DNA from 3 places in the Paenibacillus sp. 37 genome. Region 2 is predicted to be linked to each of the others. Evidence: riboswitches for the same ligand, from Rfam matches in the RefSeq annotation. Region 2 holds a riboswitch; each other region holds the start of a gene.

The links. A riboswitch is a leader RNA that binds a small molecule or an ion and turns the genes downstream of it on or off. The one in region 2 is predicted to bind S-adenosylmethionine.
Region 1: linked by a shared signal. The riboswitch ahead of F0220_RS24990 (methionine ABC transporter ATP-binding protein) and the one ahead of mmuP (S-methylmethionine permease) in region 2 are both predicted to bind S-adenosylmethionine.
Region 3: linked by a shared signal. The riboswitch ahead of metA (homoserine O-acetyltransferase MetA) and the one ahead of mmuP (S-methylmethionine permease) in region 2 are both predicted to bind S-adenosylmethionine.

What each region holds. Positions count from the first base shown of each region.
Region 1 covers NZ_CP043761.1:5,837,470-5,840,638, reverse strand. The annotation lists gene F0220_RS25000 (COX15/CtaA family protein) at 1-323, shown strand, start outside; gene F0220_RS24995 (Cthe_2314 family HEPN domain-containing protein) at 529-1,245, shown strand; SAM riboswitch class I at 1,384-1,525, shown strand; gene F0220_RS24990 (methionine ABC transporter ATP-binding protein) at 1,652-2,686, shown strand; gene F0220_RS24985 (methionine ABC transporter permease) at 2,687-3,169, shown strand, end outside.
Region 2 covers NZ_CP043761.1:6,107,085-6,110,253, reverse strand. The annotation lists gene F0220_RS26285 (GerAB/ArcD/ProY family transporter) at 1-608, shown strand, start outside; gene F0220_RS26280 (Ger(x)C family spore germination protein) at 605-1,807, shown strand; SAM riboswitch class I at 1,878-1,979, shown strand; gene mmuP (S-methylmethionine permease) at 2,072-3,169, shown strand, end outside.
Region 3 covers NZ_CP043761.1:1,986,032-1,989,200, forward strand. The annotation lists gene F0220_RS09055 (HRDC domain-containing protein) at 1-136, shown strand, start outside; gene corA (magnesium/cobalt transporter CorA) at 208-1,143, opposite strand; SAM riboswitch class I at 1,595-1,718, shown strand; gene metA (homoserine O-acetyltransferase MetA) at 1,955-2,872, shown strand; gene F0220_RS09070 (PLP-dependent transferase) at 2,897-3,169, shown strand, end outside.

The sequences.
Region 1 (3,169 bases), 270 kb from region 2:
CTGAGCTTTCGGGTGGGGTAGCGGTTGCTTTTGCTCACCGTGCAGCAGCAGCGTCGCTCGTGATTGTTATCGCAATTCTGGGTCACTTCGCTTACCGTAATCATCCGGACAACAAGGAAATGCGGACCCTTGGCGTGGTATCCGTTGTTCTCATCCTGATGCAAGTAGTCATTGGTATTTTCATGATGGTGACAATGAACCGTCCGGAAGTATACATGTTTGTAGCTCTCGCTCATATGCTGGATATCGCCATATTATTCGGAGTTTTAACGTATATGAGTTTCCTGGTGTACAAGCTGCATCGCCCGGCTAATCGTTTCTAAGATATAGATCCATTCTTTTTTCCAAAGGTACTTGGGCTAAATATGAAAGTCCACCATCCAGTGATGTACATCATTGGACAGGTGGACTTTGTTTGATGTCAGGGGGATCAGGGCAACCTATGGCAAGCAGCAATTACACGGAATGGATGATGTGTTACGTTTACGGTGATGAATTCTTGTTGATTTGGAAAAGAGGAGGTTAGATATGCTGCGAACGTTGTTGGGGGAAAAGCCACGTATAAACGAAGGTAAATTGAAGGCAGCGATGGACGCAATGGCGCATACGCTTGAGTTATTTCAACGACAAATGCATGTGGACCATGATCCCACGCATGACTATCGGAAACTGTATGTGTGGACTCAGGGACTTATCTCCTCACTGGATGAACTAGAGCAAAGCTGTTTCGCTGCTGCTCATTTTCGCAATAAGGTCGTTGCAGGCTCAACGGATGATATGACGGCGACTGAAAAAGCAGAGTATGCACGGTATGTGTATTTCTACAAAGATGGCTTTATCCGCTGCTTTGCCATCCTGGATAAAGTGGGTACGGTACTAAATGAAATATTCCAGTTGAATACTTCAAATACCAAAGCGCATTTTTCTTATTTTACAGTGTTAAGGCAGTTCGATTATGCGAGGGAGCACCATGATCTTGCGTTGCAATTAATACAGATCAAGGACTCTTATCGTGAGCCGATGAGCAAGCTGCGCAAACGACGTAATATGGAAATTCACTACATGAACTCAGAAATGCATGATGACCTGTGGCAGTTACACCAGACCTTGCAAGGTAAAGTGAAATTGGAGGATTTGAATCAGCATGTGCAGGAAATGCGTCAGGGCGTCGATATGGTCTGTGAAACGTTAACAGCCTCTTATCGTTATATTAACAAAATATGGAAAAGAAATAATTCCCTTTGACAAATCGGAATACTTGGAATATACTGAGTTTCAATTAGAGTGTTACAATGACGAAGAATGAAATGATATTTCTCAAAAGTTACATTCACATTATAAAGCATAAACTACATGAACTTATAAAATCCTACAATAACATATTTCTTATCGAGAGCGGCGGAGGGACAGGCCCGATGAAGCCCGGCAACCGATTTGTAATGACATGATACATGTATCATTCGTTATAGATGTTAGGTGCTAATTCCTACAAAATGGTGCAAGGCACGATTTTGGCAGATGAGAAGGTATATTCTTTCACGTGAAGAGCCCTCTTTGTTTCTGCAAAGGGCTCTTTTTTTGTACTTTAAGGGGAGTTTTCCTTTAGATCGGGTAAAGATACATGTAGGTGGTTGGAAAGGGGCAAGTGCGATTGATTGAATTAAAAGGTTTAACGAAAACGTACGGCAAAGGGGCAAAATCTACAACAGCGTTATCCGAGCTGAATTTGAACATCCAAAAGGGCGAAATCTACGGCGTGATTGGGCATTCTGGAGCGGGCAAAAGTACATTGATTCGCTGCATTAATTTGCTAGAACGGCCTACGGAGGGTGAAGTATGGGTTGATGGGATCAACCTGACTGAACTGAGCAAAACCGAACTGCAGCAACAGAGACGCAAGATCGGGATGATTTTTCAACACTTTAATCTGTTATCTTCGGCAACGGTATATGATAATGTGGCTTTTCCGCTAAAGCTTGTGAATACACCAAAGGATGCCATTGATCGCAAAGTGAAGGAAATGCTCAATCTCGTTGGCCTGGAGAACCATAGCAAAAAATATCCAGCTCAATTATCGGGTGGACAGAAACAACGTGTAGGGATTGCGAGAGCACTTGCAAGTGATCCGAATGTACTTCTCTGTGATGAGGCTACTTCGGCACTTGATCCGCAGACGACAAATTCAATCCTGAAGTTATTGCTCGACATTAATGAAAAGTACAACCTTACGATTGTGCTGATCACACATGAGATGCATGTCATTCAGAACATCTGTGACAAGGTAGCTGTCATTCATCAAGGTGGCATTGTGGAACAGGGACCTGTAACCGAAGTGTTCCTGAAGCCGCAGCATGCGATTACGCGGGACTTCATGATGCGTGACCATGAAGCTGGACTCGCTCTGGAAGAGACCGCTCTGGCGAATGCAGGCATTGAATTGCAGGCAGGTGCTGCTTCCAAACTTGTGAAGATATCCTTTCTGGGTAACAAAACGTATGAAGCGATTTTGTCGAGAACGGTACGTAAGACAGGCGTGGATTTTGCCATCCTGCAGGGTACAATCTCTACGATTAAACAGGTGCCTTATGGACAGCTGACCGTTCGGTTCGAGGGTGATTCCATTGCGATTGATCGGACGATATCAGAATTAACCGCAGAGGGACTTGATGTGGAGGTGCTTCGTTAGATGGATTTTTCAACCGTACGTTGGGAAGAGGTTGGTAAAGCCTCTATTGAGACGCTGCAAATTTTGGGTGTATCAGGCTTGTTCACCGTAATCTTTGGTTTACCGCTCGGAGTTCTGCTGTTCATGACAGCCCGATCTGCTTCGATCAAATCACGGACGGTGTACATTATATTGTCCTTGATTGTGAATATTTTGCGCTCAGTTCCATTTATCATATTGATTGTTGCTCTTATTCCATTCACTCGTATACTCGTCGGTACAGCTACAGGAGTGTTAGGTGTTATACCACCTTTAGTTATTTCAGCAGCTCCTTACTTTGCTCGATTGGTGGAGACGACGTTGCGAGAAGTTGATCGGGGTGTCATTGAGGCTGCGCAGGCGATGGGCGCATCGACCGGACAGATTGTAAGACGGGTCTTACTGCCTGAGGCACTGCCTGGACTGCTTGCGGGTATAACGATCACCATCGTTACGCTTGTCTCC
Region 2 (3,169 bases):
GTAATCAGTTATTCGAGATAGGCAATCTGAGACCCGTTCTCGGTGATGGGGTTATGCCCGTTTTCAAAGGGCTAAAACCATCACTATTGTCTTATACGGGCTATGAGGTGATGTTAGTCATGACTGCCTATATGAAAAATCCGAAGAAAAGCAATAAAGCGATGAGCTGGGGGATATTCATATCCACCATTATCTACTTGATCACGGTTGTCATGGTCATAGGCAGTTTATCCCTTGATGGGATCAAAACGCGAACCTGGCCAACGCTGGATTTGGTAAGAAGCTTTGAGATACAAGGTTTAATATTCGAAAGATTCGAATCATTATTGCTGGTCATCTGGATTATGCAAATTTTCTCGACTACAGCGATCACACATTACTGCGCGTCGGTGGGTATTCGTGATTTGTTCCGTTCCAAAAAAATCAAAGGTATTATGTACGGTCTGCTTCCGTTCATCTATCTGATAGCAATGATGCCCAAGACCGTGGATGATACCTTCGAACTAGGAGATATGCTGGGTAACGTGTCCGTATGGTTGTTTGCCATTTTACCTCTGGTACTACTGTTGTTAAGTCTGATTCGTAAAAAAGGAGGCAAGCATGCATGATTACATTCCGTATGTTGTTACGCTTAGCCACTGTATTATGCATACTCTTAACGATATCCGGATGTTGGAGCAGTCGGGAGATAGAGGATCTAAGTGTATACGTTGGTCTTGGGATCGATATTGGCAAAGAGACGGAATTTGAGAAAAACATCGCTAATCAGGGAGGAACGTATTCCAAGCAGAACAATGTGACAGCCACGGTACAGATTGCTCCCGGTAACTCCAGCAGTCAGAAGAGCCAACAATCCGGGTCACCTGCTTCTGGTAAAACGTCCTACTCCAATGAACAGCTTACCGGAGATTCCTTGCTGCAAATCTTTCGTCAGTTTGCACTAAGGCGAGATCATCCGCTCATCGGGCATCATCTGAAGGTTATCGTTGTGTCCAAGGATATCGCCAAAAAGTATGGTCTGGACCAGCTGCTGGATTTTGTACTTCGGGATAACGATATTCGTCCTAACTGTCTGGTGCTGATTAGCCATCATCGCGCTGCTGATGTACTGACTTCAGATGATCCTTCCCGGATTCCAGCATTTTATCTTACAGGTATTACCGGTAATTCGTACTTGTCCAATAAAATCCTGGACCCCGTTTTACTCTCCAAACTAGATGCACAAATGCAATCCGGTTCCAGCTTTTTGCTCCAGAATGTACTGAACTTCAATGGAGAGGACAAGTTCTCCGGTGCCAGTATCTTTGATGGGAAAACGACCAAATTCATCGGGGAACTCAGCCAAACGGATCTAGAAGGGCTGTCGTGGATCAGACCTAAAGAAAAAGGAGGCATCTTGAAGACATACAATAAAGCGGGATTCACTGTTGTATATGAAATGAAGAAGAAAAAAACAAAAATAATTCCAAAAGTGGTTGGCGATGATATTTCATTCCATGTGAAGACTGAATCCGAAGGCTGGTTGATGGAGGATTGGCGTGCTCCAGAGGAAGAGGAAAAAGGTGCTTATCTCAGAGAATTGGAAAAAGAATTTGCTGAACTGGCTGAACAACAGATTCGACAGGTGTTATACAAACTGCAGCATACCTATAAAGTAGATGTTGCGGATTTTCGGGATAGCTTGCGTATTAAAGAACCTAAAACATGGAAAAAAGTCAAAGACGATTGGGATAAAATTTTTAGCACCGTGCCGATCACGTATGAGGTAAAGACCACCATCACCAATCCGGGGTCTTCCACGGAATAGCGAGGTGTGCCATTTATTATTTAAATGTTGACACATTCATGATAGATCGCTATATTAGTAAAAAATCATTTTCTTATCCAGAGAGGTGGAGGGACTGGCCCTTAGAAACCTCAGCAACAGATCTGAAGGATACTGTGCTAATTCCAGCGGGTGAAAGCCTGATAGATAGGAGCGTTTGTTTTTATTTGTCAGTAACGGCGCACTCTTTAGGCAGAGTGGGTCTTTTTTGTTTTTTCTGGATGAAGAAGTAGGGGAGCAGCTGGTATGGAAAACAACAACGACAAAGGGCATTTTCAGCGGAAAATGCAAGCACGGCATGTGGTCATGCTCTCTCTCGGAGGAGTCATTGGAACGGGATTATTCCTCAGCTCAGGTTACACCATTCAGCAGGCGGGACCACTGGGAACCATTCTGTCCTATCTAATCGGAGCCATCGTTGTATATCTGGTGATGCTCTGCCTTGGTGAACTGTCTGTTCATATGCCAGAGACGGGAGCATTTCATAGTTATGCAGCCAAATATATCGGACCGGCAACAGGCTACACGGTGGCTTGGTTATACTGGTTAACCTGGACTGTTGCGCTTGGCTCCGAATTCACAGCCGCTGGATTGCTGATGCAGCGCTGGTTCCCATCGGTGAACGTATGGATATGGAGTGCGCTCTTTGCACTGATGATCTTTCTGTTTAATGCATTAACGGTGAAATTATTTGCGGAATCCGAGTTCTGGTTCTCATCTGTAAAAGTAGTGACTATCGTAATCTTCATTATTATCGGTGGCGCAGCCATGTTTGGGTTCATTCCCATGGCGGATTCTGAACCGGCTCCATTTCTATCGAATATTACCGCATCCGGGTGGTTCCCTCATGGGGCTACAGCCATATTGATGACCATGCTTGCTGTAAACTTTGCCTTCTCAGGCACCGAGTTAATCGGCATTGCCGCGGGTGAGACGGAGAACCCGGAAAAGACGATACCGAAAGCTATTCATACAACGCTGTGGCGTTTGGTTATTTTCTTCATCGGAACGATTATTATCTTGTCGGCCTTGTTGCCCATGTCGGATGCCAGTGTACTGGAAAGTCCGTTTGTAGCGGTAATGGAGCGGGTGGGTGTACCCTATGCAGCAGACATTATGAACTTTGTTATTCTGACGGCGATTCTCTCTGCTGCCAATTCGGGCCTATATGCATCTTCACGGATGCTCTGGTCTCTGGCTGACAAAAAAACGATCTCTCCGTGGTTTGCCAAATTGACCAAAAGCGGGGTACCGCTGAATGCACTTCTGATTAGTATGGTGGGTGGTGCGTTGGCCTTGCTGTCCAGCATCATTGCGCCAGGTACCGTGTATATTACACTGGTT
Region 3 (3,169 bases), 3.0 Mb from region 2:
CCTGAAGCCAGTATTACATAAGGTGTATGGAGGAGAGAAACCCGATGGAGGAAGTCTGGAGCAGGTCTATGAAAGACTGCGCATGATTCGAATTCGCTTCCGTCGGCACGCAGAGACAGAGAAGAATGTTGGTTAATGATCAGAAATGAAAAAAGACGAGGCGTTTCTCCCGGAGGAGCGCTTCGTCTTTTTTCATTTCATACGAGTTCATACCCAGTCTTTCTTGCGGAAAATGAAGAACATGCTCAGGCCCAGTGTAACCATCAGGCCAATTACAACAAAATAGCTGTATTTCCAGTTAAGCTCTGGCATATTCGTAAAGTTCATGCCGTATATACCGGTAATGACCGTCAGCGGCATGAAGACCGTGGTAATGGCGGTAAATACACGCATGATCTCATTCGCCCGGTTCGCAATACTGGATTGGTAGGCTTCTCGCAAGTTGCCCATCAGGTCGCGATAAGTCTCAAAGGTTTCAGATATTTTTACAGCATTCTCATAGATGTCACTGAAATACTTTTGCAGTTGATCATCGATGAGACGCAGATCTTTTTTGTTCAGGGTGTTGATGACCTCTTTCTGAGGTCCAAGGACTTTTTTCAGCCACAGAATCTCACTGCGCAGCCCGATGATTTCATTCAGATGTGACTTTTTGGTGTGCATCAGAATGTCTTCCTCAAGCTTCTCGATCCGTGCTTCAATTCGGTCACCTACGGTGAAATAATTATCAACAATCAAGTCAACCAGCAAATACAGCAGACGATCCGGTGTGCTGATTTCCTGTTCCCACAGGATGGGTTTCAGTGTGCGCAATTCGCTGACCTTTTGCTTGGTAACACTAATAATGAAATGTCTGCCGAGGAATAAGTTCACCGCACGTAGAAATATCTCTTCATCATCGAAACGGATGCTATTAATCACAATAAAATAATGGTTCTCATAAATTTCAATCTTCGGACGTTGTTCTTCGTCACTAAGACAGTCTTCCACAGCCAGATCATGCATCAAGAACAGCGGCTGAAGTACCGCCAAATCGTCTACGTCTGCATCAATCCAGTAAAATCCTTCCGCTGGTGGAGTCAGCGCCTGCTGAATGTCGTCCACCGGAATAAATACACCGTTGTTTACCAACCGGATTTTCATCGTTAATCTACTCCTTCTGCACCCGCCAACTTGGCGGATATTATCATTATGGGCGCAAAAAGAACAAATCAGCCGGTCGGCAGCGGAGCCTGGAGATCAGGGCTGCGTTCACTATAAAATCAAACGGAAGTCACGTCCCGCTGCCGGCATGCTGATGTCAATTCTCTATGCAGTTTGTCGGAATTCGGCTGCCAGTCAGGCCTCGGGTCGCCATCCATTTAATATGTCACCTCTCACATAAGGGTTTATAACACCTTGTTTAGTATACCGCTGGTACAAGGTGCTTTCAAGCGCAAAAATGTGTCTATTTCGCGCCCTGAGGCAGTGTATGACAACGGATGATGAACGGTTCCGATCTGGGAAGCAGACATCGAACTGCATCTTGACGTGAGGGCATTAATGTAATAAAGTAGACGGTGAACCATATTAAATTACAATCTAATACAGCGAAATCTTATCAAGAGTAGGTGGAGGGACTGGCCCGATGAAACCCGGCAACCGGCGGTATACCGCACGGTGCTAATTCTTGCAGCGACTAAGTGTCAAGTGGCACTGTTGTAACTGAGAGATGAGAGAGGCGCATATCTATTTTACATATGACCTTTCTCGAAATCCGAGGAAGGTCTTTGTCATATGCCCCGACTTCTCAGCAGTGATTTTCGCTAAGGAACTTGAGGTTGTTTGTAACGTTGGATGAAAGAACAATTCAATGTTTTTACAAGCTCAAGGCAGTCTATAACTGTATTGATGTGAAGACATCAAGCCAGGGGTGGCTGCATCTATCTATGCACAAGGAGGAGTTAGATTTACTATGCCAATCAAAATACCTGATACTCTACCAGCAAAAGAAGTACTTGAAGGAGAGAATATCTTCGTCATGGATGAAACTTCTGCATATCAGCAGGATATTCGTCCACTCCGTATCGCTATATTAAACCTGATGCCCACAAAGGAAACGACCGAAACACAATTGCTTCGTCTGGTGGGAAACACGCCTATTCAGGTGGATGTCGTTCTCGTACATCCCAAATCCCATACGTCGAAGAATACGTCTCAGGAGTATTTGGATCTGTTCTATAAAACCTTCGATGAGATTGAGCACCGCCGTTTCGATGGAATGATTATTACGGGTGCCCCGGTGGAACAGATGGATTTCGAAGACGTGAACTATTGGAATGAAATCCAGGAGATCTTCGAATGGACCAAAACCAATGTGACTTCAACCCTCCACATATGTTGGGCTTCCCAGGCAGGTTTATACCATCATTTTGACGTACCCAAGGTTGCACTTGATGAAAAGTGTTTTGGCGTTTTCCCACATACCATTAATAAACCACATGTTCCGTTGTTGCGTGGATTCGATGAAGTATTCAACGTTCCACATTCCCGTCATACGGAAGTGAGACGCGAAGATATTGAAAAGAATGAGAATTTAGAGATTTTGGCTGAATCCGAGGAAGCGGGGATCTTCCTGGTTGCTACCAAAGACGGCAAACAGATTTTTGCCACAGGACATGCCGAGTATGACCCGTTCTCATTAAAGTGGGAGTATGACCGGGATGCAGCCAAAGGGTTGGATATCGCATTGCCTAGACATTATTATCCGAATGACGACCCTTCCCGTGTGCCACCGGCTACTTGGCGCGCTCATGCCAACTTATTATTCTCTAACTGGCTCAATTACTATGTGTATCAAGAAACACCTTATGATATTGGTCCGCAAATCTAATCGAGATTACAGGAGGATGCAGCAATGGAAGACAACAACAAGTTGAAAATCGAAAGCCGCTTAGCACAAATTGGGTCCATCAATGAACCGGTAACAGGCGCCATTAACTTTCCGATCTATCAATCCACTGCGTTTCGCCACCCGAAGCTTGGACAAAGCACGGGGTTTGATTATATTCGTACGACTAATCCAACCCGTAAAGTATTGGAAGAAGCCGCTGCAGCGCTGGAGTCCGGTGATGCAGGGTTTGCCTGTAGCTCGGGAATGGCCGCGCTGCAAACGATTTTTGCCATGTTT